Regions from separate parts of the Microbacterium sufflavum genome, predicted to be linked through region 2. Evidence: predicted binding sites of a transcription regulator. Region 2 holds the regulator's gene; each other region holds the start of a gene.
The links. Region 2 encodes LexA, which represses DNA repair genes until DNA is damaged. Its sites were predicted from a motif close to TCGAACANNTGTTCGA; they were not measured.
Positions count from the first base shown of each region.

Region 1: the regulator LexA is predicted to act here: its motif matches at 6,460-6,475, upstream of KZC56_RS07685 (HNH endonuclease signature motif containing protein).
Region 3: the regulator LexA is predicted to act here: its motif matches at 5,227-5,242, upstream of recA (recombinase RecA).

Region 1 covers NZ_JAHWXK010000001.1:1,556,560-1,567,097, forward strand. Annotated here, with positions in the region: gene KZC56_RS07650 (FGGY family carbohydrate kinase) at 1-1,142, shown strand, start outside; gene lsrF (3-hydroxy-5-phosphonooxypentane-2,4-dione thiolase) at 1,181-2,071, shown strand; gene KZC56_RS07660 (cupin domain-containing protein) at 2,068-2,430, shown strand; gene KZC56_RS07665 (ABC transporter substrate-binding protein) at 2,505-3,830, shown strand; gene KZC56_RS07670 (carbohydrate ABC transporter permease) at 3,860-4,765, shown strand; gene KZC56_RS07675 (carbohydrate ABC transporter permease) at 4,767-5,702, shown strand; gene KZC56_RS07680 (HIT family protein) at 5,812-6,315, opposite strand; gene KZC56_RS07685 (HNH endonuclease signature motif containing protein) at 6,507-7,877, shown strand; gene KZC56_RS07690 (hypothetical protein) at 7,925-8,251, opposite strand; gene KZC56_RS07695 (siderophore-interacting protein) at 8,648-9,523, opposite strand; gene KZC56_RS07700 (energy-coupling factor transporter transmembrane component T) at 9,534-10,367, opposite strand; gene KZC56_RS07705 (ABC transporter ATP-binding protein) at 10,364-10,538, opposite strand, start outside.
Region 2 covers NZ_JAHWXK010000003.1:30,627-41,164, forward strand. Annotated here, with positions in the region: gene infC (translation initiation factor IF-3) at 1-485, opposite strand, end outside; gene KZC56_RS16265 (DUF1844 domain-containing protein) at 693-1,091, shown strand; gene KZC56_RS16270 (SseB family protein) at 1,110-1,907, opposite strand; gene priA (bifunctional 1-(5-phosphoribosyl)-5-((5-phosphoribosylamino)methylideneamino)imidazole-4-carboxamide isomerase/phosphoribosylanthranilate isomerase PriA) at 1,891-2,637, opposite strand; gene KZC56_RS16280 (MinD/ParA family ATP-binding protein) at 3,622-4,488, shown strand; gene hisH (imidazole glycerol phosphate synthase subunit HisH) at 4,537-5,172, opposite strand; gene hisB (imidazoleglycerol-phosphate dehydratase HisB) at 5,169-5,786, opposite strand; gene KZC56_RS16295 (histidinol-phosphate transaminase) at 5,783-6,877, opposite strand; gene KZC56_RS16300 (LysM peptidoglycan-binding domain-containing protein) at 6,912-7,280, opposite strand; gene lexA (transcriptional repressor LexA) at 7,569-8,261, shown strand; gene metE (5-methyltetrahydropteroyltriglutamate--homocysteine S-methyltransferase) at 8,317-10,538, opposite strand, start outside.
Region 3 covers NZ_JAHWXK010000001.1:2,622,334-2,632,871, reverse strand. Annotated here, with positions in the region: gene dapF (diaminopimelate epimerase) at 1-38, opposite strand, end outside; gene KZC56_RS12670 (dihydrofolate reductase family protein) at 48-596, opposite strand; gene miaA (tRNA (adenosine(37)-N6)-dimethylallyltransferase MiaA) at 629-1,540, opposite strand; gene miaB (tRNA (N6-isopentenyl adenosine(37)-C2)-methylthiotransferase MiaB) at 1,537-3,081, opposite strand; gene KZC56_RS12655 (regulatory protein RecX) at 3,129-3,869, opposite strand; gene recA (recombinase RecA) at 3,983-5,029, opposite strand; gene KZC56_RS12645 (DUF3046 domain-containing protein) at 5,301-5,525, opposite strand; gene KZC56_RS12640 (helix-turn-helix domain-containing protein) at 5,544-5,852, opposite strand; gene KZC56_RS12635 (CinA family protein) at 5,973-6,482, opposite strand; gene pgsA (CDP-diacylglycerol--glycerol-3-phosphate 3-phosphatidyltransferase) at 6,479-7,054, opposite strand; gene KZC56_RS12625 (DNA translocase FtsK) at 7,054-9,762, opposite strand; gene KZC56_RS12620 (ribonuclease J) at 9,830-10,538, opposite strand, start outside.

The DNA.
Region 1 (10,538 bases), on a different contig from region 2:
GCCACTTCGGGATGCTCAGCGACTGGGTCACCACGCGGCTCACCGGGGCGTTCGTGACCGAGCCCACCAGCGGTTCCAGCTCGGCCCTGTTCGACCTGCGGGCGCGCGACTGGTCGGACGAGCTCGCCGGACTCGTCGGCATCGACCGTCGCATCCTGCCGCCCGTGGTCGAGTGCGGGCAGGTCGTCGGTGCCGTGACCGCGGAGGCCTCGGCCGCGACCGGGCTGCCCGCGGGGACGCCGGTGGTCGCGGGCGGCGCCGACACGCAGCTCGCGCTGCACGGCATCGCGGCGCGCGAGGGGCTGCCGACGATCGTCGCCGGCACCTTCTGGCAGACCACGGCCGTGACCACGGAGCCGCTGATCGACCCGGAGCGGCGCCTGCGCACCCTGTGCCACGTCGATCCGGGCACCTGGATGGTCGAGGGCATCGGCTTCCTCTCCGGCCTCGCGATGCGGTGGTTCCGCGACGCGATGTGCCCCGACGCCGCCGAGCTCGGTCGCGCGTCCGGCACCTCCGCATTCGCCGTGATGGAGCAGTGGGCGGCCGAGGTCCCCGCGGGGGCGAACGGCGTCGTCGCGACCATGGCGAACGTGATGCAGGCCGACGCCTGGCACCACGCGGCCCCCGCGTTCGTCGGCTTCGACATCAACGACGCGGCACGCTCCTCGCGCGGCGCGTTCATCCGGGCGATCGAGGAGTCCGCGGCGATCGTCGCCAGCGCGCACCTCGAGATCCTGTCGTCGCTCACCGCCGGGCGTGCGGTCGCCGAGGGCGCCGTCACGTTCACCGGGGGATCCAGCGCGGGCGCCCTGTGGCCGCGTGTCATCGCGGGCGTCACCGGGCTCGACACCCGCGTCACACCCGCACCCGAGGCCACCTCGTACGGTGCCGCCCGGCTGGCCGCCCGAGGTGTCGGCGCAGAACTCCCGCCGATGGGCGAGCCCGACCGCATCGAGCGCGTCGACCCCGCCGAGCACGAGCGGTACCGCGCCGTGACCGCCCGCTGGCACCGCGTCTACCGCGACGTGATGTCGATCTCGGGCTCTGACCTGCCCCCGCTGTTCACGCCGCCCGGCGCCGCCCGCGGCCCCCTCGACCCGCCCCCCGCCCGACTCTCGACCGCCGGTCACGCCGGCTGACGACCACGACGACCACCCGACACCGAAGGAGACACCCCATGGCAGACCTCGAAGGCAACGCCTCCGCGAAGCAGTTCCACGCCGACCAGCCCGCCGTCCGCTTCACGCAAAACATCCGGGGAGCGGCGAACCTCGACTGGGGCATGCAGAACCGCCTGTCCCGCATCCTCGACCCGCAGACCGGGCGCACCGTGATGCTCGCGTTCGACCACGGCTACTTCCAGGGACCCACCTCGGGGCTGGAGCGCATCGACCTGAACATCGCGCCGCTGGCCGCGCACGCCGACGCCCTCATGGGCACCCGCGGAGCCCTGCGCACCTCCATCCCGCCGGCGACCAGGGCCGGACTCGTGCTGCGCGCCTCGGGCGGCCCGTCGATCCTCAAGGACCTCTCCGACGAGTACACCGCGATGGCGATGCAGGATGCGGTGCGCCTCCACGCCGACGCCGTGGCCGTGCAGGTGTTCGTCGGCGGCGAGCACGAGAGCCGCAGCATCCGCAACCTCACCACGCTCGTCGACCAGGGCTACGACGCGGGCATCCCGGTGCTCGGCGTGACCGCGGTCGGCAAGGAGCTCGTGCGCGACGCCCGCTACCTCGGTCTCGCGACCCGCATCATCGCGGAGCTCGGCGCCCAGCTCGTGAAGACGTACTACTGCGAGGAGGGCTTCGAGGACGTGGTCGCGGGGTGCCCGGTGCCCGTCATCATGGCCGGAGGCAAGAAGCTGCCCGAGCTGGACGCCCTCACGATGGCCTCGAACGCCGTGCGCGCGGGGGCCGCCGGAGTGGACATGGGCCGCAACATCTTCCAGAGCGCCCACCCCGCGGCCATGATGCAGGCCGTGCGGGCCGTGGTGCACGACGACACCGACCCCGCCGACGCCTACGAGCTGTTCCGCGAGGCCACCGAGACGCGGGTGCTCGCATGAGCGCCGACGTGCTGCGCAGCGCCGAGGCCGCCCTCCGGTTCGGCGACTGGGGCCCCGGCTACCTCGCGCAGGGCGACGACGCGGCGTTCGGCGTGGTCGTGCTGCGGCCCGGCGACGAGTTCGCCAACCACCTCCACGAGCACCACACCGAGTCGTTCGTGGTGATCGAGGGGCGCGCCGAGATCTGGCTCGACCGCGACACCCGTCGCGTCGTCGAGACCGGCGACGTGCTGCGCGCCGCGCCGCACGAGGAGCACTTCGTGCGGAACCCGTTCGACGAGACCTTCCGCGCCGTGTTCGTGAAGACCCCCTGGGTCGACGGCGACAAGGTCGACCGCCCCTGGACGCCCGACGCCTGAGCGCCCTGAACCCGCATCACCCTCACCCGAGCACGAACCCCTCACCCGAGAAAGATCATCGAAAGGACAGCACCATGAGTGTGCAACGACGCTCCTCATCCCCCGCGCGGCTGACGCGCCGTGCCCTGCCCGTCATCGCCCTGGCGTCCGTCGCGGGCCTCGTGCTCGCCGGCTGCTCCGGCGACGCGGGGGGCTCCGGCGGCGACGGCGGCGACAAGACCCTCAAGGTCCTCATCGCCGCCCCGCAGGAGGGCGCGGGCAAGATCCTCGAGGAGGACTTCGAGGCCTCCACCGGCGTCGAGGTCGAGGTCGAGGTCGTGCCCTACGACCAGATCCAGACCAAGGCGATCCTCGACGCGCAGTCCGGCACCAACAACTACGACGTCATCCAGTACTGGTACACGTCGGTCGGCGCGCTCGCCGACGCCGGGGCGCTCGCCGACATCACCGACTGGGTGGAGTCCGACGAGGACATCGACTCGGGCGACTTCATCGAGGCGATCTTCGGCCCCTACTCGCAGTACGAGGACGCGACCTACGGGCTGCCGATCGACGGCGACACGCACGTGCTCTTCTACAACAAGGCGATCTTCGAACGGAACGGCGTCGAGGTCCCGACCACGTGGGACGAGTACGTCGAGGTGTCGCAGAAGATCACCGACGCCGAGAAGGCGAACGGCGTGTACGGCAACGCGCTGCTCGGCTCGAAGAGCGCGTTCAACATCGGCTCGACCTTCTTCAACCGTCTCGCCACCATGTCGCCCGACCCGATCGACCCGCAGATGCCGCAGCTCGACACCGAGTACGCGGTGGCCGCGGCACAGTCGATGCTCGATGCCTCCGGTTCGGCGCTGCCCAGCCCGCTGGAGATCGGGTTCGAGCAGGCGCTGCCGCAGTTCCTCTCCGGCTCCGTCGGCATGATCGAGTTCTGGACCGACCTGGGCGTGTTCGCGCAGGACCCGGAGCAGTCGAAGATCGTCGACGGCTGGGGCGTCGCGCCGCTGCCGGTCGGACCCGAGGGCAAGGTCTCCGGAGCGCTGAACGCCGGCTGGGCGATGGGCATCAGCCCGAACGCCAGCGACGAGGACCTCGCGAAGCAGTTCGTCGCGTTCGCCTCGTCGAAGGAGACGAACGAGAAGCTGATCACCACGACCGGTTCCGGTGTCGACCCCACGCGCACCTCCACCCTGGAGAGCCCGGAGTACATCGAGTTCGCGCCGGAGGTGTCGGCCGTCGCCGCCCAGGTGCTGCCCAACGCGCAGTCCTGGCCGACCTCGCCGCAGGCCCCCGAGATGATCCAGTCGCTCAGCGACAACCTCGCGCTCATGCTGCAGGGCAGCCTGACCGCGGAAGAGGCGATGCAGCAGACCTGGGACACCTGGCAGTCCCTGGCCGACTGATCGCCTCGTCGAACCCGAAAGGACAGCTCATGTCGCAACCCGTCACCTCCCGGCGCCGCGCCCGACGCGCGTCGTGGACGGGCCGCGCCCTGCTGGCGCCCGCCATCCTCGCGATCGTGATCATCGCGATCTACCCGCTCGCCTACATCGTCGCCGCGTCGTTCTCCGACTCGTCGCTGGGGCGTCCGTTCGCGGACTGGGTCGGGTTCGACAACTTCGCGGCACTGCTGGGGGACGGGGTCACCCTCCCGTCCCTCGGCAGGTCGCTGCTCTTCGCGATCCCGTCCGCCCTGATCGCCCTCGTCGCCGGTCTCGTGGTGGCCCTGTCACTCGACGCGGCCGTCAAGGGCGGACGGATCATCCGGGTGCTGCTCCTGCTGCCGCTGATGACGCCGCCCGTGATGGCGGGCGTGATCTGGAAGCTCATGCTCGCCCCCACCGGCGGGCTGCTCAACAACATCGGTCAGTCGTTCAGCCCGGGCGCCGAGCCGTTCCTGTTCCTCGGCTCGAGCCCGGCGGCGATGGTCTCGCTGATCGTGGTCGACGCGTGGCAGTGGACGCCCTTCTGCGTGCTGCTCGTGTTCGCCGCGCTGCAGACCCTGCCGACCGAGGTCTACGAGGCCTCACAGGTCGACGGCGCCGGGGTGTGGCAGACGTTCTGGCGCATCACGTTCCCGCTCGTGCTGCCGAGCCTGGTCACCGTGCTGCTGCTCAAGCTCGTGGTGTCGTTCAAGGTGTTCGACCTGGTGTTCATCATGACCGGCGGCGGACCCGGCTTCGACACCACCGTCAGCAGCTTCGAGATCTACCGCACCGGGTTGCAGACCTTCGACGTGGGGGCTGCCGCCGCGCAGACCATCGCGTTCCTGGTGCTGGTCACCATCGTCATCCTGCCGCTCAACGCCGTCCGGCAGCGCCTGCACAGGGAGAGCTGACATGTCGCTCACACTCCGCACCTCCGACCACGCCTCCGACAGCGCGACCGTCACGCTGGTCGTGCCGGACGCGCGCCGCCGTCGTCGCCGCAGCCGCACCTCGAGCATCTCGCGCCCCGGTCGCCCGTCCGTGCTCGTCACCGTCGTGAAGTGGGTCGTGATCCTCGTCGCGATCGTGCTCGCCCTGCTGCCCGTGCTGTACATGGTGGGCATGTCGTTCAAGAGCCCGGACGACATCCTGTCCACCCGCATCCTGCCCTCGCGGCTCGCGTTCGAGAACTGGGTCGGCGCGTTCGAGAACTGGCCCATCCTCACCTACCTGCGCAACTCCCTCGGTGCCGCGCTCGTGGCGGTGCTGGTGTCGCTCGTCGTCTCGATCCCCGCCAACTACGCCATGGCGCGGCTCCGCGCGGGCGGGAAGCAGACCCTCGGGCTGATCGTCTCCGCCTACGTCGCCCCGCCGATCGTCGCGATCATCCCGTTGTTCGTGCTGGTGCGCACCGCCGGGCTGATGGACTCCGTGATCGGGCTCGGCATCGTGGAGGGCCTGCTGCTCACCCCGGTCGCCGTGTGGCTGCTGGACGGGTTCTTCCGCGCGATCCCGTTCGAGGTCGACGAGGCCGCGCAGATCGACGGCTGCGGACCGCTGCGCACCCTGTGGGCGGTCATCCTCCCGCTCACCGCGCCCGGCATCGTGGCCGTGTCGATCATCGTGTTCATCCTCGCGTACAACGACTTCCTCATCCCGCTGCTGCTCACGCAGAGCATCGACTCGCAGACCCTCCCGGTCGGCATCGCGCTCATGCAGGGCGGCCGCGAGGTGATGTTCGGGCAGATGGCCGCCGCCAGCCTCGCCGGCCTCATCCCGATCTACCTGCTCGCGCTGTTCCTGCAGAAGTGGCTCGTCGGCGGGCTGACGCAGGGGAGTGTGAAGTAGCCCGAGTGGTTCGGTGCGGCCCGTGTGCGGGGTCGGAGACGTGCCGGGCGAGGTGGTCCGGGGTGCGTCTGTGAGGCCGCGACAGGGGCGGAGCGGGGGATGGATCGCGTCAGGGGGCGGGGCGGCGCGCGATCGAGATCGAGTCGGCGGCGGCGAGGCGTCGGAGGTGGGCCGTGATGCGGGCCCGGAGATCGTCGTGCTGCGGGCCGAGGCGGGTGGCGGCGTCGTGCCAGTTCGAGGGGTCGTAGCGCCAGACGGGCCAGGACCTCAGGTCGGGCGCTTCCCACTCGTAGCGGGGCCAGATGTGGGCGTGGACGAAGGCGTCGTTGTTGCCGAGGATGTCGATGTTGATGCGACGGAACGCCGGATCGACCTCTCTGCAGGCGTGCTCCACGGCCGTGGCGAGGAGGTCGACGGCGGCGAGGAACCGTACCCGTTCCTCCCGCGGCAGGTCCGCCAGCGCGGTGGCCTCCGGATCCGTGCCGAGCAGCACGCAGTAGCCGGGGAGGAACTGCACATCGCCGATCACCGCGTAGCCGCCGGGCAGTTCGGCGAGCAGCGTCGGGTTCTCTCCCCGCGCGGCGGAGCGGATGCGGTCGTCACGCCAGTCCATGCCGCCGATGCTATCGATGGGTGCTCCGGCGGGGACGATCGGGTCGCGAGGGCGTGGTCTGCGAGCTCGTTCCGTCGGGCGCCACCGTGCGGTTCGTGGAGGGCGTCGGTGGCCCTCACGCCCCCCGATATCCCGGTTCTCGATTCGAACAAAGATACGAAACTCGCCGCCGTCGACGGTAGAATCGGGGCATGTCCACACTCTCCGGTTTGCACGAGGCGATGTCCCGCCTCGACGCCGCGTGGGGTGGCGCGGGCGATCCGATGGACCTGAACCGCGAGCAGTTGATCGCGGTGAACGACGCGATCGGCGTGCTGCGGAGACGCCTCGACGCGGTGCACGTGTCGGTGGGAGCGGGCATCGCGCGGGAGTCGCGGCCTGAGCTCGGTGCCGGCAGCCTGGCGAAGCAGCAGGGCTATCGGAACCCGGCGAGGCTGATCGCCGCGACGACCGGAGTCTCGACGGGAGAGGCGGCGCGACTGGTGGCGGTGGGCGAGGCCACGGCCCCGCGCGCCGACCTCCTGGGGCAGCGACTGCCGGCGAAGTGCCCGTCCGTGCGGGAGGCGTTGGCTGCGGGTGCGCTCGGTGCGCCGGCGGCCGCGCTGATCGTCGCGATGCTCGACCGGTGCCGCGTGGCCGTGGGTGCTGCTCGGGTGGCGGAGGCCGAGCGGGTGCTGGTGGAGCAGGCGGCGGGGTTGTCGGTGGATGAGGTGCGGCGGTTGGTGGTGCGGGCGGAGGCGTGGGTCGATCCGGATGGGGCGGAGCCGCGGGCGGAGGAGCAGCGGTCGCGTCGGTCGTTGACGCTGTTCGAGCGTGACGGGATGGTGCATCTGAACGCGGTGCTGGATGCGGAGACGGCGGCGCCGGTGGTGGCGGCGATCCGGGGGTTCGTGTCGGCAGCGTTCGCGGCGCGTCACGAGGCGCCGGATGCGGGGGCTCCGGATGCGGACCGTCGTACGGTGCCGATGATCCAGGCGGATGCGTTGTCGGCGTTCGCGGGGCACGTGCTCGGGTGTGCGTCGCGGTTGCCGCTGGCCGGGGCGACGGTGGTGGTGCGGGTGGGTCTGGGGGATCTGGAGGCGGGGTCGGGGTCGGCGCAGGTGGACGGGATCGATCAGCCGGTGAGCGTCGGGGCGGTGCGGCGGATGGCGGCGGGCGGCGGGGTGATCCCGTGTGTGCTCGGCGGGGGCAGTGAGGTGTTGGACTGGGGGCGGGAGAAGCGGTTGTTCACCCGGGCGCAGCGGCTGGCGTTGGTGGAGCGGGACGGGGGGTGTGCGATGTGCGGGTTGCCGCCGGAGATGACGAAGGCGCATCACATCCGGTGGTGGTCGCGCGACCGCGGGCCGACGGATCTGTCCAACGGGGTGCTGCTGTGCGAGACGTGTCACCATCGCATCCACGACAACGGGTGGGACATCCACATCGACAGCGGAGAACGCGGCAGTGGTGGCGGTGGTAGCGGCGGCGGGATGGCGAGGGTGTGGTTCGTGCCTCCGCGGTACATCGACCCCGCACGCACGCCCCGGCTCGGTGGGCGGGCCCGCTTCGACATCGCCGCCTGACGGGTGTTCGGGTGGTGGGGGTGGGCTCGAGTCGCGTCGAGGCGGGGTCAGCGGCTGCGGCCGACTCCGGCGGCGCGCAGGCGATCAGCGATCAGGATGCCGAGGGCGGTGGCGGCGACACAGCTTGCGAGTGTGATCGCGAAGAAGAGCAGCTGCACCGGAAGGGTGAAACCGCCCAGGTCGAACGACGCCCACGCGAGCAGGGGATACACGACCCCCACCACCACGGCCCCGACGTAGTGCAGCCACGTGCCCCAGTAGCGCCACATCACGAACAGGAACGGCAGCTCGGTGAAGGCCGCCCACCACAGGTTCGTCGCCACGCTGCCGAAGCCGTACCCGGAGAACGGCACGATCACAAGCCCGGCCAGCAACCCGACCAGCAGACCCACGAGCGGCGCGCGCAGCAGGCGCAGGGCCGATCACCGACGGCAGCAGCCACAGGCCGGCGAGAGCGACGCTCACGAACGGCAGCCCCGGGAACAGGATCGTCGACACCCAGTTCGCGGGAGCGAGCAGCAGCCCGCCGGCCACGCCCAGCGCGGCGCACGTCAGCAGCAGCGCCGTCGGGAACCGGAAGCGCCGCCTGCCGGAGACACCGCCGTCCGGCGCGCTCATGCGAGGGGTACCGAGGTCCGCGGGTTCCGGCGCGTTCATGTGATCGGGTCCGCCATCCGTAGCTTCCGGCGCGCTCGTGTGATCGGGTGCGCCGTCCGTAGTTTCCGGCGCCTTCGCGTGATCGGGTGCGCCGTCGGCCGTATCCTGAGCGCTCATGCGAGGGGTTCCGACGCGGCCTCGCGGGCGGCCTTCGACGCGGGCGACGCCGCTCCGATCTTCCAATACCCGCAGAAGCTCACGGCGTTTTTGTCCGCGCCGCGCTCGCCCACGAGGAGCCTGCGGGCACCGGAGGCCAGCGACTGCTCCCCGGCCGCATAGGCGTGGAAGGGCGCGCCCGGAAGCTCGCTCCGGCCCAGCGCCTCCAGGGCGAGAGCACCGGGCGCCGCGTCGTGGGGGCGCACGATCCAGACCACGTCGAGCCCCGGAGGGCGCGGGAAGTCCAGGGCGTCGTCGTCGGCCGGCACCTCGACGATCGCGGTGCCGGTGGCGTGCGCCGGGAGCGAGGCGGCGATCCCGGCGATCGCGGGCAGGGCGGTCTCATCGCCGACGAGCACCACGCGATCGGTCCCCCGCTGCGGGTTGAACGTGAGGCCCTCGTCGATGATGAGCACGTGCTCGCCGGGCTCGCAGGTCTCCGCCCACCGCGACGCCGGGCCCGCCGTGCCGTCGGCCGCAGAACCGTGCAACACGAAGTCCACGTCGATCTCCGCCCCTGCCTTGGCGGTCGCCGTCCGGAAGGCGCGCACCGTGTAGTTGCGCATCACGGGCCGCTCGCCGTCGGGGATGCGCAGGAACTTGAGATAGCCGAACATCTTGTTCGCCTTCGCCGGCACCCGGTCGAGACCGGCCTCGCCGCCGATGGGCAGGAACAGCCGGAACCACTGGTCGTACCCCATCGGGCGGAACCGGTCGATCTCACCGCCGCCGAGCGTCACGCGGATCCAGTGCGACGAGAGCCGTTCAGAGCGCAGCACGGTGAGGTGCAGGAGTTCGGTCGTCTCGGGCTTGACCATCTTGCTGAATGCCATGGAGTGCCTTTCAGGAGAGGGGGAGCTGCCAGGGGAAGAAGACGAGGAAGATCGCCGCCGAGGTGAGGAGCATCGCCACGGTGAACACGGTGTCGCGCACGCGGAACGGCACCAGGTGCCGCTCGGTCCGCGTCGGATGCGCGCCGAACGCCCGGGAATCCATCGCCAGGGCCACGCGCTCGGCATGCCGGATGGCCCCGGCGAGCAGCGGCACGATGTACCCCCAGCCTCGGGCGATGCGGGAGAGGGGACCGCGCCCGCCGTGGTACCCGCGCACCCGGTGCGCCGCGCGGATCACCGCCAGCTCGTGCCCGAACCGCGGCACGAAGCGGAACGCCGCCAGAGCCGTGTACCCGATGCGGTACGGCACCCGCAGCTGCTGCACGCTCGCCCGCACCAGGTCGGAGCCGCTGGTCGTGAGGCCGCCCACCAGCGCCAGCGCGACGATCGCCCCCAACCGCAGCGCGGTGGCCGCGCCGATCGTGAGCGCGCCGCTGTACAGCGTCCAGTCGCCCACCGAGAGCAGCGCCGGGGTGCCGTCGACCCGTGCGGCATCGACCCACAGCGAGAACCCGACGGTGACCGCGAGCATCCCCAACGGCAGGCCGAGCAGCAGCAGCGCGAGCAGCCGCCCGGTGACCCTGGCTCCGGACAGGATCAGCACGTACGCGAGCGCGAGGAACGCGGCGGGCGTCGCGAGATCGCGCACGAACACGAGCAGCACCATCGCGGGAGCGAACCCCGCGACCTTCGCGAGCGGGTTGAGCGCATACAGGAACTGGTGCGGCGCCGTCGCGGTGAGACGCGCGTACGGGTCGAACACGGTGCCGGTGCTGCCGCTCACGACGACGCCTCCGGGTCCGGAGCGGGAGCGGATGCGGATGCTGGGGGCGCGGATGCGGGTGCGGGGATGGGGCCGGACGCGGCGGTGCGTGCGGGGGACTCCGTGGCGAGGCCCGCGGCGGCGAGCACGAGCTGCACGTCGGGGAGGCGCAGGCCCGCGTCGGTGAACACC
Region 2 (10,538 bases):
AACTCGGCGACGTCTTCCGCGAACTTGCGCAGCAGACGCACACCCTGCTCCGGGCGCGACTGCTCGCGACCGCGGAAGAGGATCATCGCCTTGACCTTGTCGCCGGCCTTGAGGAAGCCCTCGGCGCGCTTGAGCTTCGTCGTGTAGTCGTGCGCCTCGATCTTCAGTCGGAAGCGGACTTCCTTGAGGATCGTGTTCGCCTGATTACGACGCGCTTCCTTCTCCTTCTGGGCGGCCTCGTACTTGAACTTGCCGTAGTCCATGATCTTGACCACGGGCGGCTTCGAGTTCGGGGCGACCTCAACGAGGTCGAGATCGGCTTCCTGTGCGAGACGCAGCGCTGCCTCGATGCGGACAACGCCGATCTGCTCACCCGAGGGGCCGACGAGGCGGACCTCGGGGACTCGGATGCGCTCATTGGTGCGGGGATCGCTGATGCGGAGCTCCTTAGACGATGTGATTCGGCCACCGTGATGCGGATGCATCCCGGGCGAAATCGAACTCGTCTCCCACCCGCCGGCACTCAGACGCCGGCTCCACACCCTGTCTACCGGTCCTCTCGTGACGAGTGAACCGGCGGAGTGCAAGACCCGGTAGCCTGGAACGGCAAGCGCGGGTGGGAAGTGAATCCTCTTTCGTTCCAGAGCATGACGCTCCGGAGCCCGCCAAAGTCTAACAGAAGGCAAGGCGAAGTGACGAACCAGGCACCCGACGAGGCGGCACGCGAGCGCGAAGAGCGCTGGGCACGACAGGAGGAGGCGGCCTCGTCCGCGGTTCGCGACATCGCGGACGTCCCCGCCGTCGAGGTCATCACGACCGCGGCCGTGCACCTCATGAGCGCCGCCGCCGTCAAGCTCGGCCTCGCCGACGAGCCCGACGCGGCCGAACAGCTCGACCTCGACGAAGCCCGCAAGCTCATCAACGCCCTCGCCGGGCTCATCACCGCCGGCGCCCCCGAGATCAGCGACATGCACGCGCGGTCGCTGCGCGACGGCCTCCGCTCGCTCCAGCTCGCGTTCCGCGAGGCATCGACCATCCCCGACCCGATCGGCAAGGGCCCCGGCGAGAAGTGGACCGGCCCGGTCACCTGAGCCGGCGCCCGTCGCGGTTCAGGCGCTGCGGCGGAGCTTGACCGTGAGCGAGTCCGCGAGCACGGCGATGCGGTCGTCGGCCGCCCAGCGCTGAGCCAGACGACCGAGCACGGCGTCGAGCACCTCGCGCTCGAGCCCGTCGACCAGCTCGAGGATCACGACCAGCTCGGGCCCGCGCAGGCGGGCGTCGGGGTCGCCCGCGGCCACGGCCACGTCGATCACCGCGAGCTCATGCGCGACGCTCTCCTGCAGCGCCGTGAACACCTCGGGCGACAGGAAGCTCGGCTCCCACGCGTGCCCCTGCGCGACCGCCCAGACCGCCGGGCGCCGGATCACGAACTCCGTGTCGGATGTGGGGTCGAGCACGATCAGGTCGGTGTCCTCCGCGGATGCGGCCAGAGCCGCACGCACCGCCTCCACCGGGATCGGTCGCGCCGTCGCGTCCCACCGCTGCATCGCCTCGACCGAGGAGAACACGGGCTGGACGCGCCGGCCATCGGGCGCCGCGACCGTGACGATCGACAGCTCCTGGGTCTTGTCGACCGCGAGCCCGCTCGGCGCGACCCCCTCTTCGCCCTTCTCCGCGATCAGCGGGATCAGCACGCGCGCGGCACGGAAGGCGTCGACGACCTCCGCCTGCGATCCCTCGCCCGCCCGGAAGCGCTGAAGGGCGTCGAGCAGGGCGGGATCGGCGGAGCCGTCGTCGGCCGCGTGCGGGTTCGACTCGAAGCTGCGACCCTCCCACGGAACACCCGCGGAATCGGCGTGGTTGTGCGCCTCCGGGCCGTGGCCGTGGGGGTCAGTCTCCGGCGACATCCAGCGCCTCGGCCAGGGTGAAGGCTCCGGCGTAGAGCGCCTTGCCGACGATGGCACCCTCGACGCCCAGCGGCACCAGCTCGCGCAGCGCCGCGATGTCGTCGAGGTTGGAGACCCCGCCGGAGGCCACGACCGGCTTCGGCGTGCGCGAGGTCACCTCGCGCAGCAGCTCCAGGTTCGGGCCGCGGAGTGTGCCGTCCTTCGTGACGTCGGTGACCACGTAGCGGCTGCAGCCGGCATCCTCCAGGCGCTCCAGCACCTCCCAGAGGTCGCCGCCCTCCTTGGTCCAGCCGCGGGCGGCGAGAGTGGTGCCGCGCACGTCGAGGCCGACCGCGATCGCCTCGCCGAAGCGGCTGATGACGTCGGCCGCCCACTCCGGGTTCTCCAGCGCGGCGGTACCGAGATTGATGCGCGCCGCGCCGCTCTCGAGCGCCGCCTCCAGGCTCGCATCGTCGCGGATGCCTCCGGAGAGCTCCACGTTCACGCCGCGGAACTGCTTGATGACCTTGCGCAGGATCGGTGCGTTGCTGCCGCGGCCGAACGCCGCGTCGAGGTCGACCAGGTGGATCCAGGAGGCGCCCTGCGCGACCCACTCCCCTGCGGCGTCGAGCGGGTCGCCGTAGCTCGTCTCGGTGCCTGCCTCGCCCTGGGTGAGTCGGACGGCCTTGCCGCCGGCGACGTCCACCGCGGGGAGGAGCGTGAGCGAAGGTGACTGCGCGAAGTCGTTCATGGGGTCCTTGGTTCGGGTGTCTCTGCGGCCCGAGCGGGCGCGACACACGAGGCTACCGCGGCGGTCGGCACCCACTCAAATGCATGACGCCGGCCGTCGGTCGCAGCGGCGCCGCCATCCATGCCTGACATTTCGTCGGGTAACATGCTACGGATGTCAGCGCGAGAACCAGGGCCCCCGTCCGAGTACCGACGCGTCCGAGCCGACCAGGAGATCGCCGTCCCCCGCCCCCGGTCCGCCATCCGCGGCTCGGCCGCTCCCCGCCCGGCCGCCGAGTCGTCCGCCTCCCCGGCGCCGTGGCCCGCACGCGCTTCGGGGCGCGCGTCCCAGTCCGCGACCCCCGCGGTCACCCCCACCCGCGCACCCGCACAGATCGCGGCACCCACGCGCGCCGCGACACCGTCACCGACCTCGGCACCGGTACCGGCCTCGGCAACGGCACCGACACAGGCACAGGCACCGACACCGACACCGGCACCGACACAGGCACCGACACCGACACCGACACCGGCACCGACACAGGCACCGACACCGACACCGACACAGATACCGACACCGACACCGACACCGACACCGGCACCGGCACCGACACCGACACCGACACCGACCGCGACACCGACACCGACACCGACGGTGACCGCGACCGCGACACCGACACCGGTACGGACACCGACACAGGCACAGATGCCGGCTGTGGCGCCCACCCCCACCAGCACTCCGGCAGAGATCATCACCCCTGCCCCCGCATCCGCATCCGCTCAGTCCCCCGAACCCGTCGCGTCCCCTGCCCACGCATCCGCATCCGCGTCCCCCCGGTCCCCCGAACCCGCCGAGTCCCGCGCCGCCGGATCCGCCGACGCGTCCGCGCAGAACGCATCTGCGCACGCCGCATCGTCCGGGCGAAGCCGCCGTCGCTCGCCGCAGCGCGAGACCACGACCCGCCCGTCCTTCCTCACCGAGGAGCTTCCGGCCGAGCCCGCCCGGATGGGGTTCCGCGGCGCCCTCAACCGCATCGGCATGGACTTCGGTCCCGGCTCCGTCGAGGAGGCGTTCCGCCGCGACGAGGCCGCTGTGAGTCGCCAGTGGTCCGGGCCGCGCACGATCGCGATCGTGAACAGCAAGGGCGGCGCGGGGAAGACACCCACCACAGCGCTTCTCGCCGCGGTGTTCGCCCGGTTCGGGGGTGCGGGCGTGCTCGCCTGGGACAACCACCAGACGCGCGGGACCCTTGGCTGGCGCACGGAATCGGCATCACACCGCAACACCCTGCGGGAGATGCTCTCCGACAGCAGCCGCCTGATCAGCCCGGGCGCCCAAGCCGCTGACCTGGCGGACTACGTTCATCACCAGCCGCGCGACCGTTTCGACGTCCTCCGCTCGCAGCCGCCACGCCTGGCACACGACGATCGCCTGGGCCCGGCCGAGGTCGACGTGCTGCACACGGTGGCCTCCCGGTTCTACCGACTCATCTTCGTCGACTCGGGCAACGATGAGACCGACCCGCTGTGGCGCCGGATGATCGACCACACGGATCAGCTCGTGGTCGCGACCACCTCCCGCGGAGACCACGCCGAGGCCGGGGCCCTCCTGCTCGAAGCCCTCGCCGAACGCGACGAGCGCTCGGCTCACCTCGTCGAGCAGGCGGTCGTGATCGTCTCGCAGGCCGATCCCCACGCGACACCGACCGAGATCGGCGCGGTGTCCGACGGGTACCGCTCGCTCTGCCGAGAGGTGCATGCGATCCCGTTCGATCGGGAGATGGTCGACGGCCCGCTGCGCTACACCGCCCTCGCCGGACGGACGCAGCGAGCGTGGCTGTCGGCGGCGGCGGCCGTCGCCAGAGGGCTCTGACGCCGAACGGCCGGACCGGCCGCGTGCGACAGCCCCCGGCTCACGGGCTCAGAGGCTGGTGACCCAGTTGCGCAGCAGCTGGATGCCCGCCTCGCCCGACTTCTCCGGGTGGAACTGCGTCGCCGACAGCGGTCCGTTCTCCACGGCCGCCAGGAAGGGATCGCCGTAGGTGGCCCAGGTCAGCACCGGCTGGGGGAACGGCGGGATCACGTCGAGCTCCCACGACTGCGCCGCGTAGGAGTGCACGAAGTAGAACCGCTCCTCCTCGATGCCGCGGAACAGCACCGTGTCCTCGCCGGGGTCGACCGTGTTCCAGCCCATGTGCGGCAGCACGGGAGCGTTGAGCTCGGTGACCGCGCCCGGCCACTCCCCCAGGCCCGCGGTGTCGTGGCCGCGCTCGACCCCGTGCTCGAACAGCACCTGCATGCCGACGCAGATGCCCAGCACGGGGCGACCGCCCGCGAGACGCCGCCCGATGATCTCGTCGCCCCCGTGCGCGTGCAGCGCATCACGCACGGCCTGGAACGCCCCGACCCCCGGCACGACGAGGCCGTCGGCCTCGAGCGCCTCACTGCGGTCGCGCGTGAGCACCGCGTCGGCGCCCGCAGCCACGAGCGCCTTGACCGCGGAGTGCACGTTGCCGGACTCGTAGTCGAAGACCGCGACGCGGGGTGCCGCGCTCACAGGGCCCCCTTGGTGGACGGGATGCCGTCGACGAGCGGGTCGAGCGCCTTCGCCTGACGGAACGCGCGCGCGAAGGCCTTGTACTCCGCCTCGGCGATGTGGTGCGGGTCACGGCCGCCGAGCACGCGCACGTGCACCGTCAGCGCGGCGTTGAACGCGATGGCCTCGAAGGAGTGGCGCACGAGCGAGCCCGTGAAGTGCCCGCCGATGAGGTGCTGCTCGAAACCGACGGGCTCGCCCTCGTGCACGAGGTACGGACGACCGGAGATATCGACCACGGCCTGCGCCAGCGCCTCGTCGAGCGGCACGAGCGCATCGCCGTAGCGCGAGATGCCCGCCTTGTCGCCCAGGGCTTCCAGGATGGCCTGACCCAGCACGATCGAGACGTCTTCCACGGTGTGGTGAGCGTCGATGTGCGTGTCGCCGGAGGCGCGGACGGTGAGATCGGTCAGCGAGTGCTTCGCGAACGCCGTCAGCATGTGGTCGAAGAACGGCACCGAGGTGTCGATGCGGCTCACCCCGGTGCCGTCGAGGTTCAGCTCCAGCTCGACGGTCGACTCCGACGTGCTGCGCACACGACGCGCGGTGCGGGCGGGGTTCGCGGGGGTGGTCATGATGCCGATCCTATCGAGGCCAGGGCGTCCAGGAACGCGGTCGTCTCGGCCTCGGTGCCCGCGCTGACGCGGAGGTGGCCGGGGATGCCGACGTCGCGCACGAGCACGCCGCGGTCGTACAACTGCCGCCACGTGGCCTGCGGGTCGGCCACGCCACCGAACAGCACGAAGTTCGACCAGGACTCGTGGGGCGTGTACCCCAGTGCCTCCAGCGTCGCTGTGATGCGGTCGCGCTGCTCGACGATCTCCTCGACCATGCCGAGCATCACGTCGGCGTTGCGCAGCGCCGCCACCGCCGCGGCCTGCGTGAGCGCGCTCAGGTGATACGGCAGCCGCACGAGGCGGAGCGCGTCGATGAACGCGGGGTCTGCGGCCAGGTAGCCGACGCGCGCTCCGGCGAACGCGAAGGCCTTGCTCATGGTGCGCGACACAGCGAGCCGCGGACGGCCGTCGAGGAGCGTGAGCGCGGACGGCGCGTCATGCGGTGCGAACTCCTGATATGCCTCGTCGACGATCACGACGCCGCGCGCGGCCTCGTAGACCGCCGCGACGACGTCGAGCCCGAGCGGCGTACCGGTGGGGTTGTTGGGCGAGCACAAGATCACCACGTCGGGGTCGGCGGCGCGCACCTGTTCCGCGGCTTCCTCCGGGGTGATCGAGTAGTCGGGGTGCCGGGTGCCGGCGACCCACGACGCACCCGTGCCCTGCGCGATCAGCGGATACATCGAGTAGGTCGGAGCGAAGCCGAACGCCGTCCGCCCCGGTCCGCCGAACGCCTGCAGGATGTGCTGCAGCACCTCGTTCGAGCCGTTGCCCGCCCAGATCTGCTCGGCCGTGAGCCCGTGACCGAGGTAGTCCGCGAACGCCTCCCGCAGCGTGGTGAACTCCCGGTCGGGATAGCGGTTGACGTCGCGGATCGCCACGGCGATGTCGTCGAGGATGTCGCTGGCGACCTCGTCAGGAACGGGATGCGTGTTCTCGTTGACGTTGAGGGCGATCGGGAGCGGTGCCTGCGGTGCGCCGTACGGAGTGAGTCCGCGCAGATCGTCGCGCAGCGGGAGATCGTTGAGGGAGAGGGTCACCCTATCCATGTTAAGAGGACGAGGCGGCACCGACGGCCATGCGTCACTCCGCGTACTGCGCCGGGATCGCGAGCTCCTGACCGATCTGGATCTCTCCGCCGCGGAGCAGGTTCATGCGGCTGATGTCGCCGATCACGTCGCGCGGGTCGGCCTCGGGAGCGATCGAGCCGGCGATCGACCAGAGGGTGTCACCGGGCATGACCGTGATGGTCTCGACGGCGGCCACGGGCTTGTCGGCACCGGAGGCGATGGCGCTGCCGCCGCTGATCGCCGCGAAGGCGATGCCGACGGCGAGCGGGACGGACGCGACCGCGAGCAGCACACCGCGACCGCGAGCCGTGAGCCGGAGCCGCGTGGCCGGACGGGCCGTGGCGGAGATCGCGGTCGCGGTGCTGAGGCTGATGGTGCTCATGTCTGCTCCTTCACTGTCCCGGCGCCGCGAGGGCCCGGGGAGGTTGGCGTAGCGTTCGCATCCGCGACTCGGCCGGGAGCCGTGAATGCGAAGCTACGTTCCGAAGATATCTTCGAGTTCGAACATCTGTCAAGCTGTCTTCGAAACCCTGTCCACGAATCGTCCGACACGCTCGAACAGATCTTCCAGATCGGCGCGATTCTCGGATACGGTTTCGACAAGGACACCCCACCACGGGCCACCGACATTCGAAGAGCGACGTCGGATCTCACGCACTGAAGGAGCATCATGAGCGAGACCACAGCCCCGGAGTCGGAGGCGCCGCGGACCCGCCGTCGCAAGAGCCTCAGCCCCAAGCAGATGGCGATCCTGGAGGTCATCCAGGCCGCCATCGCCCAGAACGGCTACCCGCCGAGCATGCGCGAGATCGGCGACGCCGTCGGGCTCAAGTCGCTCTCCAGCGTCACGCACCAGCTCGGCCAGCTGGAGCTGAGCGGCTACCTGCGTCGAGACCCGGGCAAGACGCGCGCCATGGAGGTGCTGATCGACCTGCCCGGCACCGGCTCCGGCGCCGAGAACCCGGCCGATGTCACGACTCCCGTCGGCGACGCCGCGCTCGTGCCCCTCGTCGGCCGCATCGCCGCCGGCGTGCCCATCACCGCGGACCAGCAGGTCGAGGAGATCTTCCCGCTCCCCCGGCAGCTCGTCGGCAAGGGCGACCTGTTCATGCTCAAGGTCTCCGGCGAGTCGATGATCGACGCCGCCATCTGCGACGGCGACTGGGTCGTCGTCCGCTCGCAGCACGACGCCGAGAACGGCGAGATCGTCGCGGCGATGCTCGATGGCGAGGCCACCGTCAAGGTGCTCCGTCGCCGCGATGGACACACGTGGCTGCTGCCGCGGAACACCGCCTTCGAGCCCATCCTCGGCGACGAGGCCGTGGTGCTCGGCAAGGTCGTCGCGGTGCTGCGAGCCGTCTGACCCGGACACGACGAAGGCCCTCCCCGATCGCTCGGAGAGGGCCTTCGTCACATGATCAGACCGAGGCGCCCACCTCGGCGCGCACGCGGCGCGTGGCCTCGACGATGTTCCGCAGCGACGCGGTGGTCTCCTCGTAGCCGCGGGTCTTGAGGCCGCAGTCCGGGTTGACCCAGAGCTGCCGCGTGGGGATCTCCTCCACGGCGCGACGCAGCAGGGACTCCACCTCCTCCACCGCGGGAACCCGCGGGGAGTGGATGTCGTAGACGCCGGGGCCGATGCCGTGGTCGAACCCGGCCTCGGCGATGTCCGCGACGACCTCCATCCGGCTGCGGGCGGCCTCGATGGACGTGACGTCGGCGTCCAGCGCGCGGATCGCGTCGATCACGACACCGAACTCCGAGTAGCAGAGGTGCGTGTGCACCTGCGTGCCCGGTGCTGCCCCACCGGTCGCCAGACGGAACGACGCCACCGACCAGTCCAGGTAGGACGGCTGATCGGCCTTCTTCAGCGGCAGCAGCTCGCGCAGGGCCGGCTCGTCGACCTGGATCACGGCGATGCCCGCAGCCTCGAGGTCGGCGATCTCCTCGCGCAGCGCCAGCGCGACCTGGTTCGCGGTCTCCCCCAGCGGCTGGTCGTCGCGCACGAACGACCACGCGAGGATCGTCACCGGCCCCGTGAGCATGCCCTTGAGGTGCTTCGCGGTGAGCGACTGCGCGTATCCGGACCAGTCGACCGTGATCGGTGCCGGCCGGGAGACGTCGCCCCACAGGATCGACGGGCGTGTGGCGCGCGAGCCGTACGACTGCACCCACCCGTGCTCCGTGACCGCGAAGCCGTCGAGGTTCTCGGCGAAGTACTGCACCATGTCGTTGCGCTCCGGCTCCCCGTGCACCAGCACGTCGAGTCCGAGGTCCTCCTGCAGCGACACGACCGCGGCGATCTCCCGGCGCAGGAAGTCGTCGTAGTCGTCGCGGGGGATCTCACCGCGCGTGAACCGTGCCCGTGCGCGACGGATGTCGGCGGTCTGCGGGAACGACCCGATCGTCGTCAGGGGCAGGACCGGGAGGCCGAGGGCCTCCTGCGCACTCTCCCGCTCCTCGTAGGACACCCGCGAGAAGTCGGCGTCGACGAGCGCCCGCTCGCGCACCGCGCCGTCGCGCACGCCCGGCGCGTCCAGCCGGTCGCGCAGGGCCGCCGAGGCCTCGTCGAGCTCGGCGGCGATCGCCTCGGGACCCTGCGACAGCCCGCGGGCCAGAACACCGACCTGCTGCACCTTCTGATCGGCGAACGCCAGCCACGACACCAGGCGGGGGTCGAGCGAGGTCTCGTCGGCGACGTCGTGCGGCACGTGCAGCAGTGAGGTCGAGGTGGAGGCCGACACGGCCGCGGCCCCCAGGTCGCGCAGACGCTCGAGCGTGGCGAACGCCGCGGCCAGGTCGCCCCGCCAGATGTTGTGCCCGTCGATCACGCCGCCGACGAGCGTCTTGTCCGCGAGACCCTCCGCCGCGGACGGCACAGCGCCCCGGACCAGGTCGACCGCGATCGCCTCGACGGGTGCGGCCGCGAGGACCGGGAACACGGCGTCGAGCGCCGCGTACGGGGCGGCGACGAGGATCGACGGACGGTCCTCCGCTCCCCCGAGCACGGCGAGTGCACGTTCGGCCGCGGTCGCCAGGGCGGCGGTGTCGGCGGGGAGCGACTCGCTCACGAGCGCCGGCTCGTCGAGCTGCACCCAGGTCGCTCCCGCGGCCCGGAGGCGGGCGAGCAGCTCCCGGTACACGGGGAGCACGTCGTCCAGGCGCGACAGCGGATCGAAGCCCTCGGGGGCGTCGTCCGAGGCCTTCGCGAGCGCCAGCAGGGTAACCGGGCCGACCACGACCGGGCGCGTGGTGAAGCCTGCGGCAGCGGCCTCTGCGACCTCGCGCACGAGCCGGTCGCTGGACAGCGAGAACACCGTCTCCGGACCGATCTCCGGCACGAGGTAGTGGTAGTTCGAGTCGAACCACTTCGTCATCTCCAGGGGCGCGCGCTCCCCCTCGCCCCGCGCGATCGTGAAGTACGCCGGGAGGCCGACCGTGCCGTCGGCGGCGCGCAGGTGCTCGAAGCGCGAGGGGATCGCGCCCACGGTCACCGCGGCGTCGAGCACCTGGTCGTAGAACGAGAAGGACTCCGGGATCGCGGAGTCGTCCCGGCCGAGGCCGAGCGCGGCGAGCCGCTCTCGGGTGGCGGCGCGCAGCTCGGCGGCCGTGCGCTCCAGCTCCTGCTCGTCGATGCGGC
Region 3 (10,538 bases), on a different contig from region 2:
TCGTTGCCGGTGCCGTGCCCCTTGGTGAATGCGACCATGCTCCCAGTCTAGGGACGGTTCGTTCCCCCCTCGTCGCGGACGACGCGATAGCGCCCGCACAGGAAGCTGCGGTTGCGCGCGACCTCGAGCAACTCCAGATCGAGTCGACGAGGAAGAAGCGGTGCACCTGACCCGAGGGTGACCGGGGCGTATTGCACCCAGACCTCGTCGAGAAGCCCGGCGTCGGCGAACTGCCCGGCGACGTCTCCCCCGCCGACGATCCAGACATCGCGACCTTCCGCCGCCGCCACCGCGCGGGCGTGCACCTCGCTCACGGCGTCGCTGGTGAGTTCGACGGCCGCCCCCGCGGGCAGCTCGAGGTCGCGGTGCGTGAGCACCCACGTCGGCTGGGTGTACCCCCACCGTCCCTCCTCGTGCCGCATCACCCACTCGTAGGTGGACGCCCCCATCACGAGGGCGCCGACATTCTTCTCGAACGACGGGTACGCCATCGGCCCCTCCAGATCGATGTCCAGGCTCAGCAGCCAGTCGAGTGAATGGTCGAGCGTGGCGATGAACCCATCGAGACTGGAGGCGGTGTAGAAGTGAGTGGCCATGCGCGCAGTCTTGCACCGGGCACCGACACTCGTCAGTCGGCGAGAAGCTGCTCCGCGGAGGTCGGCACGTCGTGCCACTCGAGCTGCGGGTAACGCTTGAACCACGACACCTGACGGCGGGCGTACCGGCGGGTGAGGGCCTGCGTCTCCGCGATCGCCTCCGCCTCCGTGAGCCGGCCGTCCAACTGTCCCAGCGCCTGGGCGTAGCCGATCGCGCGGGAAGCCGTGGTGCCGCTCTCCAGGCCACGCCCACGGAGACTCTCGGCCTCCGCCACCAGCCCCTGCGCCCACATGCGGTCGACCCGGTCGTTCAGCCGGCGCACGAGCGGCTCGCGGTCCAGGCGCAGGCCGATGATCCGCGTCTGCGGCATCCACAGCGTCGGCGCATCGGGAAGCGCTGCCCCGTGCGTAGCACTCCCCTGTTCCACCACTTCGAGCGCACGGATGACCCGTCGGCTGTTCCTGGGGTCCACGCGCTCCGCCGTGGTCGGATCGAGCAGCCGCAGTCGCTCGAGCAACGGCGTGATCCCCTCGGCCTCGAACTCGAGCTCCAGCCGCCTCCGCACCGCCGGGTCTCGCGGCGGGAAGTCGAAGTCGAAGATCACGCTGGAGACGTACAGACCCGAGCCGCCGACCAGGATGGCGTCTCCGCCGCGCTCCTGGATGTCGCGCACCGCGGCACGCGCCAGCGGCTGATACCAAGCGGCAGCAGCATCCTGCGTGACCTCTCGCACGTCGAGGAGATGATGGGGAATGCCACGACGGTCGGCGGTCGGCAACTTCGCCGTGCCGATGTCCATGCCGCGATACACCTGCATCGCGTCGGCGTTGATGATCTCGGCCGGGTTACCCTGACGCCGCAGCGCTTCGGCCAGGTCCAGGGCGAGGTCGCTCTTGCCCGTGCCCGTGGCACCGACGATCGCCCAGAGTCGCGGCGCGGTCACACGCCGACGCGCAGCGTCGGAAGCCCGAGCGACACGGCGCTCGACCCGCTCGCACTCGGTGACGGCACCGCGCACGACTCCGCCTGCGAGCGGTCCCAGGCATCTCCGCCCCGTGTCCGGCGGATGCGCAGAGGCGCGCCGGTGGGGTCATCGGCCAGCAGGTGGAACGGCGCGGCGTGCGTGACCGTCACCGTGACGACGTCACCCGGGCGCGGAAGCTCCGACCCCGGCGGGACCTCGAAGTGCACGAGACGGTTGTCCTCGCCTCGGCCCGTCAGGCGGTGGGTCTCGGCGTCCTTCTTGCCCTCCCCGGTCGACACGAGCACCTCGATCTCGCGGCCGACCTGCTTCTGGTTCTCTTCCAGCGAGATGCGCTCCTGCAGTGCGATCAAGCGATCGTAGCGGGCCTGCACCACGGCCTTCGGAACCTGATCCGCCATCGTCGCCGCCGGTGTGCCCTCCCGGATCGAGTACTGGAACGTGAAGGCTCCGGAGAAGCGTGCCTGCTCGACCACCCGCATCGTGTCTTCGAAGTCCTCCTCGGTCTCACCCGGGAACCCGACGATGATGTCGGTCGTGATGGCCGCGTGCGGGATGCGTGCCCGCACCCGATCGAGGATGCCCAGGAAACGCTCGCTGCGGTACGAACGCCGCATGGCCTTGAGGATGCGGTCGCTGCCCGACTGGAGCGGCATGTGCAGCTGCGGCATCACGCTCGGTGTCTCGGCCATCGCGTCGATCACGTCGTCGGTGAAGGCGGCCGGATGCGGACTCGTGAATCGGATCCGCTCCAGGCCCTCGATCTGCCCGGCCGCGCGCAGCAGCTTGCCGAAGGCCTGGCGGTCTCCGAACTCCACACCATACGAGTTGACGTTCTGGCCGAGCAGGGTGACCTCGATCGCGCCGTCCTCGACCAGCAGCCGGATCTCGTTGAGGATGTCGCCCGGGCGGCGGTCCTTCTCCTTGCCACGAAGGCTCGGAACGATGCAGAACGTGCAGGTGTTGTTGCAGCCGACCGAGATCGACACCCAACCGCTGTGGGCGGAGTCGCGCTTGGTCGGAAGCGTGGACGGGAACACCTCGAGCGACTCGAGGATCTCCAGCTCCGCGTCTCCGTTGTGGCGGGCGCGCTCGAGGAGGCCGGGCAGGGAGCCCATGTTGTGCGTTCCGAAGACGACATCGACCCACGGCGCCTTGTCGAGCACCGCCTGCTTGTCCATCTGTGCGAGACAGCCACCGACGGCGATCTGCATGCCCGCCTTCCGACGCTTCACCGCGGCGAGGTGTCCGAGAGTGCCGTACAACTTGCCCGCCGCATTGTCGCGCACGGCGCACGTGTTGATGATGACGACGTCGGCTTCACTGCCCGCGGGCGCAGGGACGTAGCCCGCGCTCTCGAGCGAACCGGACAGCCGCTCGGAGTCGTGCACGTTCATCTGGCACCCGAAGGTACGCACCTCATACGATCGCTGTCGCCCGTCGTCGTCGACGGCCGCCGATGAGGCGCTGATGATCGTCGGTTCACTGCGGGGGATAGTCATGATCTGTCCATTGTACGAGCCCCGTCACCGCGCTCAGGGCGGCACCCTCAGTCGGAATCCACGAAGCGCACGCCGGACCCGGAACCACCGGACGACGCCTCGCGCAGCGCCGTCTTGGCGGCGGTCATCGCGACCGATCCGGCATAACCACGCCGCGCCAGCTGACCCGTGAGGCGACGAAGCGCCGTGTCGGCGTCGAGTCGGCTGAGAGACCGCGCCTTGGTGCGAGCGAACTCCAGCGCCCGCTCCGCATCGTCGTCAGGGAGTTCCTCCAGCGCCGCATGGATCACCTCTCGCGGGATCCCGCGCTGGGCGAGCGCACGGGACAGCGCGACACGCCCCTGCCCCTTTCGTTCGGCGCCCGAGGTCACGAGCATCTCGGCGAGCACCGCGTCGTCGAGGTAACCGCGACGGCAGAAATCCTCGATCAGGTCGTCGACGTCGTTCGCCTCCACCCCGTGGCCTCTCAAGACCAGGCGCGCTTCGGAGACGGACAACGAGCGGGTGCGAAGCTTGCGGAGCAGAGATTCTTCGGCCGCGACACGGACCTCCTCCGTGGTGGGACCGTCCTCGTCTCCCCGCTCGGCATCCGCCCCGCCGAGCGTCCCCTCGTCGATCGCGCGCAGCCGAGGGACCGGGGTGCCCGCTGTCGATCGCCCGCGTCGACCGCGTGCGGGATGCCGTTCGCTCGGCGTGCCCGCGTCGGGTTCCTGCGGGAAGTCGGACGGCGCCTGATGCCAGGTCGAGCGCCACGACGCGGCGCCGTCAGTCGATGCCGGCGCGTCCACCCCCGAATGATCGGGCGGGGTAGGCCGTCGTGAGGGCTGCCGAGACGGCGCCCCTCCGAAGAGAGGGATGATGGGGGCGATCCGTTCCGGATCGCCCCCACGCTGCTCGTTCATCAGGCCGGGCGACGCTCAGCGAGCTCGTCCGCAGACGCGGGCGCGGGCTGCGCACCGATGCCGAGCTTCTGCTTGATCTGCGTCTCGATGGCGAGGGCGATGTCGGGGTTGTTGAGAAGGAACGTGCGCGCGTTCTCCTTGCCCTGCCCCAGCTGGTCGCCGTCGTAGGTGTACCACGAGCCAGACTTCTTGACGATCCCGTGCTCCACGCCGAAATCGATCAGGCTGCCCTCGCGAGAGATCCCCACGCCGTAGAGGATGTCAAACTCCGCCTGCTTGAACGGCGGGGCCATCTTGTTCTTGACGATCTTGACCCGCGTACGGTTGCCGACGGCGTCGGTTCCGTCTTTGAGGGTCTCGATCCGTCGGATGTCCATGCGCACGGAGGCGTAGAACTTGAGCGCCTTTCCACCGGCGGTGGTCTCGGGCGATCCGAAGAAGACGCCGATCTTCTCGCGCAGCTGGTTGATGAAGATCATCGTGGTGTTGGTCTGGTTGAGCCCACCCGTCAGCTTGCGCAGCGCCTGCGACATGAGCCGGGCCTGCAAACCCACGTGGGAGTCGCCCATCTCACCCTCGATCTCGGCTCGCGGCACGAGGGCCGCGACCGAGTCGACGACGATGAGATCGATGGCACCGGACCGCACGAGCATGTCGGCGATCTCCAGCGCCTGCTCACCGGTGTCCGGCTGCGACACCAGCAGGGAATCGATGTCGACGCCCAGCTTCGCGGCGTAGTCGGGGTCGAGCGCGTGCTCCGCGTCGATGAACGCCGCGATACCACCCGCGCGCTGCGCATTGGCGATGGCGTGCAGGGTGAGTGTGGTCTTACCCGAGGACTCCGGGCCGTAGATCTCCACGATGCGGCCACGCGGCAGGCCTCCGACCCCGAGGGCGACGTCGAGGGCGATGGAGCCGGTGGGGATGACTGCCACGGGGGCGCGCTCATCGCTGCCCAGCCGCATGACCGAGCCCTTTCCGAACTGACGGTCGATCTGCGCGAGGGCGGTCTCGAGGGACTTCTCGCGGTCGGCGGGTGATGGCATGGTGTGCTCCTTCTGCGCGTGTGATGCCGCCTGTAGGCTGTCGCGGCTCTTCCGGCTGGAAGGAACTCTCCGACAAGGCGTGTGGCTTCTTCAGCCTGGTCCTCACGCTAGGACGAGCCACCGACATTGCATCGGCCCACCCGAGGTCTGTGATGATCCAGGCATCGAAACCACTTGTGCAGAAGACTACGCCCGGTTCGAACAGATTTTCGACAACAGCGCAACGCGGCGTGTCGGAGTTCCGCACAGCCCGGAGAACGAGAGCAGCAACTCAGCGGCTCCGCGGCTCCAGCCGTCCGACGCCGTGCCGCCGAGACAGCGGAACATCCATCTCCTCGCACAGGGCGAGCCAGATCTCCCGGGGCGGCACGCCGTCCGCCAGCGCTTCGCTCGCGGTACGGCCGTTGACCGCCGTCAGACTGAGGTCGTTCACCAGTGACGGCCCTCGCGCCTGGAACTCCGCGTCGACGGCGCGAAGGAATTCGCTACGTCGCATCGTCACCCGGCCGAGTGGTCAGTGCAGCGAGAGCTCGGGCTCGACCGAGGCGACCAGCTCGTCGGGAACGACGTCGGGGAAGACCTGGATGCCCTCGAGGACGGAGATGCGATCCCCGACCTCGCGCATGATGGTGGAGATGGGAACGTCGAGGGCCTCCGCGACCGAGGCGAGGATCTCGCTCGACGCCTCCTTCTGTCCGCGTTCGACCTCGCTGAGGTAGCCGAGCGCGACGGACGCCTTGCTTGCGACCTGCCGGAGGGTGCGCCCCTTCTGCAGGCGGAAGTCCCTCAGCACATCGCCGATTTCCTGTCGTACAAGAATCATCGGAACCTCCTCCCCATGTGTTCGATCGAGGTTCCCCTCGAAGAGACAGCCAGTCTAGCCCTCCTGGCCTGCACAGAATCTACCCTTGCACTCTGTGGTTTGAATGTGAGCACATCGGTATCAACCTTCGGCTGTCGGCTCGTATTCCCCGACCGCCTCAGCCAGCATTCGCACCAGCATCGCCACCGACTGCGCGCGCACCGCCGCTCGGTCGCCGTCGAAGACGAACGCCTCCGTGCGAGTGCCCTCCGGAGTGACGACGCCCAGATGGACGGTCCCGACCGGCTGACCGTCCGGCGACTGCGGCCCGGCGATCCCGGTGGTGGAGATACCGACGTCCGCCGACCGTCCGTCGACGGCGACGGCGTGGCGAACCCCCTCGGCCATCTGCCGCGCCACCTCGGGATGGACGGGTCCCTTTGTCGCGAGCAGCTCGGCGTCTACCCCGAGCAGCGAATGCTTGACCGGCGTCGCATACGCGACCACGCCGCCGAGGAGAACGACGGAGGCTCCGGGAACGGCGACCAGCGCCGCGCAGACCGCGCCGCCGGTCAGCGACTCGGCGACCCCGAGCGTCCAGCCGCGCGCGCGCAGGGCGCCCACGACCATCTCAGGGGTGAACGACGTCATGACCGCTGTCGCGAACCGCGTACCTGCGCCACGATGTAGTCGATTCCGCTGACCACCGTGAGGACGAGCACGATCAGCATGAGCAGGAAGGTGATGGTCGTCCACGGACCGAGACCGATCCACACGTGAAGCGGCAACAACGCCCAGCCGAGGGCCACGCCCTGGAACGCGGTCTTGATCTTGCCCATCCAGGCGGCAGCGACGACATGCTCGCTCGCGACCACCAGACGATGGATCGTGATACCCCACTCGCGGACGAGGATCACGATCACGATCCACCAGTTGACCTCGCCCAGAATGGCCAGCCCGATGAAACCGGCCCCCGTGAGGAGCTTGTCGGCGATCGGATCCCACAGCTTCCCGAAGTCGCTCACAATGTCGTAGCGACGCGCGAGATACCCGTCGACCCAGTCGGTCGAGATGGCCACGATGAAGAGGATGCCGGCGATCCAACGCACCACCGGATCCGAGATTCCATAGGTGCCCCCGAGGAGCAGGAGAACGAAGAAGACCACCGCGAGCGGGATCCGCGCCACCGTGATCGCGTTGGGGAGCTGCCGGGGAATGGCCATCAGTCGCGTCCCGTCAGGCCCCAGGCGTCTTCATCGCCTTCCGCCTCCACGACCGGAAGCCCGTCGTACTGCCCCGCGATCGGGTCGCGCTCGGGCGACGGAGGTGCGGCGGCCGGTGCGCCGGCGCTCGGAGCGGACGCGGGCACGTCCTCGCCGCGAAGGCGAGCCATGACCTGCGGCAGCTGCTCCGGGGTGGCCAGCACGTCGCGGGCCTTCGACCCCTCCGACGGGCCGACGACCTCACGCGACTCGAGCAGATCCATGAGCCGGCCGGCCTTCGCGAACCCGACGCGGAGCTTGCGCTGCAGCATCGACGTGGATCCGAACTGCGACGAGATGATGAGCTCGGCCGCGGCGAGGAGGAGCTCGAGGTCGTCGCCGATGTCCTCGTCGACCTCTTTCTTCTTGCTCGGCTCCATCGCCTCCTGCACATCGGCGCGGTACTCCGGTCGAGCCTGACGCGTGACGTGCTTGACGACGGCGTCGATCTCCTTCTCGTCCACCCAGGCACCCTGCAGGCGGAAGGGCTTCGACGAGCCCATCGGCGAGAAGAGCGCGTCTCCCTGACCGATCAGCTTGTCGGCGCCGGGGCTGTCGAGGATCACGCGGCTGTCGGTGACGCTCGTGACCGCGAACGCGAGCCGGGACGGCACGTTGGCCTTGATGAGACCGGTGACGACGTCGACGCTCGGACGCTGCGTGGCGAGCACCAGGTGGATGCCGGACGCGCGAGCGAGCTGCGTGATGCGCACGATCGAGTCCTCGACGTCACGCGGGGCGACCATCATGAGGTCGGCGAGCTCGTCGACGACGACCAGCAGGTACGGGTAGGGCTTGAGAACCCGCTCGCTGCCGACCGGCACCTCGACCTCACCGGCGCGGACGGCACGGTTGAAGTCGTCGATGTGACGGAAGCCGAACGACGCGAGGTCGTCGTACCGCATGTCCATCTCCTTCACGACCCACTGCAGCGCCTCAGCCGCCTTCTTGGGGTTCGTGATGATGGGGGTGATGAGGTGCGGCACCCCGGCATAGCTCGTGAGCTCCACGCGCTTCGGGTCGATCAGCACCATGCGCACATCCGCCGGGCGAGCGCGCATCAGCAGACTCGTGATCATCGAGTTCACGAAGCTCGACTTACCCGAGCCGGTGGAGCCGGCGACGAGGAGGTGCGGCATCTTGGCGAGGTTCGCGACGACGAAGTTGCCGCCCACGTCCTTGCCGACGCCGATCGTGAGCGGGTGAGTGCTCTTCTGCGCTGCGGCGGAACGCAGCACGTCGCCGAGGGCCACCGTCTCCCGGTCGGTGTTCGGGATCTCGATGCCGATCGCGCTCTTGCCAGGGATCGGAGAGAGGATGCGGACGTCGTTCGAGGCGACGGCGTAGGCGAAGTTGTTGCTGAGCTGCAGGATCTTCTCGACCTTGACGCCGTGACCGACCTCGACCTCGTACTGCGTGACCGTCGGGCCGCGGGAGAAGCCGGTGACCTTCGCGTCGACCTTGAACTGGTCGAGGACGCTGGTGATCTGCTCGACGATGCGGTCGTTCGCGTCGGAACGCGCGACCGAGGGCGGCCCCTCGGAGAGCACGCCGGGCGACGGAAGGATGTACGGAGCGACCGGAGCCTGTGGCCCCCGCTCCCCCGGCCCTTCGGTACCGAAGCCGTCGAGCCCGGGGAGCTCGGGCATCTCGCCCGTGTCGGACTCGTCGTCGAGGAGGGCCGTGGTCTGCTGCTCAGCGAGGGAGTCGGCGATGGACCGGACGTCGGAGAGCACCTCGGTGGCTACCTCCGACGGATTGGCGACCGTGACCGCCTGGTCGTACGCGGGCGTCGGCTCGTTCGTGGTGAGCAGTGCCGTGATGTCGTCGGAACCGAGCGTTCCCTCGTCCGGATCCTCCTCGCGGCCCGTCTTGTTCCGGCGCCACCAGGGCAGCACGTCGGGATCGTCGACCTTGTCGGCCTCGTCGATCGCCGCCGCGTCCTTCGTCGGCTTCTCCGGGCGCTCCGCGTCGAACATCCACGCGTAGAGGTCGCCGAGACGCGAACCGATGCGGTTCGGCGGAGTCTTGGTCAGGATCAGGATGCTGAGGACGACCAGCAGCGACAGCAGCACGTAGGCGGGGATGTCGGTGAGGTAGGAGACCGGCTGTCCGAGGAGCCAGCCGAGGAGACCGCCCGATTCGCTCAGAGCCGGCATCCCCTGGTTCGGATGGGGCCGCGGTCCGGCCACATGGAAGATCGCCGACAGCGCCAGCACGAACAGGCCGAAGCCGATCCCGATGCGCCCGTTGTCGTGCACGGAGGACGGGTGCCGGAAGAGCCAGCCGGCCAGGAGGAGCAACAGCACCGGCATGATGAACGCGACCCGGCCGACGAACAGACCGACCGAATAGGCGCTGATGTTCGCCGCGATCTCGTTGCCGATGAAGAACCACTCGTTGACGGCGCCCAGCACCGCCAGGATCACCAGGAAGAACGGGAAGCCGTCGCGACGGTCGTCCTTCTCGAGCGTCTCCGGCCCGAACGCACGGAAGAGCCCGCCGACCGCGTGCGCCAGGCCGTTCCAGGCGCGGACGGCGACCGGAGGCTTGTCCGCTTCGTCGACGTACTTCTTGGGTGCCGGCGCCGCCTTGGAAGCCGACTGCCGCTTGGGGCGCGACGACGCGGTCGTCGACGCGCGCTCGGTCTTCGTGGTGCTCCTGGCCATGCTCCCACGCTACGTCCAACAGCCGACATCTCCGCGCAATGACGCGGCTTTCCGCGGCTATCCGGGGTCAGGCCTCGATGACGAGGGGCACGATCATCGGACGGCGACGGAGCTTCTGGTTGACCCAGCGGCCGATCGTGCGGCGCACGACCTGGGAGAGGGCGTGCGTGTCGCGCACGCCGTTGCCCGAAGCCTCCTTGAGCGCGGCGACGATCTTCGGCGCGACGTCGTCGAAGACCGAGTCGTCCTCCGCCACGCCGCGGGCGTGGATCTCGGGGCCGGAGATGATGCGACCGGTCGCCGCGTCCACCACGACGATGACCGAGATGAACCCCTCCTCGCCCAGGATCCGCCGGTCCTTCAGATCCGCGTCGGTGATCTCGCCCACCGTGGAGCCGTCCACATACACGAACCCGAGATCGAGCTGTCCGCTCACGCGGGCCACGCCGTCCTTGAGGTCGATCACGGTGCCGTTGGAGGCGATGATCGTGTTCTCCTCCGGGATGCCCGTGTCCTGGGCGAGCTTGGCGTTGGCGATCAGGTGGCGGTACTCCCCGTGCACCGGGAGGACGTTCTTCGGCTTGAGGATGTTGTAGCAGTAGAGCAGCTCGCCCGCCGCCGCGTGGCCGGACACGTGCACCCGCGCGTTCGCCTTGTGGACCACGTTCGCGCCGAGCTTCGTGAGACCGTCGATCACACGGTAGACCGCGTTCTCGTTGCCGGGGATGAGGCTCGAGGCGAGGATGACCGTGTCACCCTCGCTCACCTCGATCGCG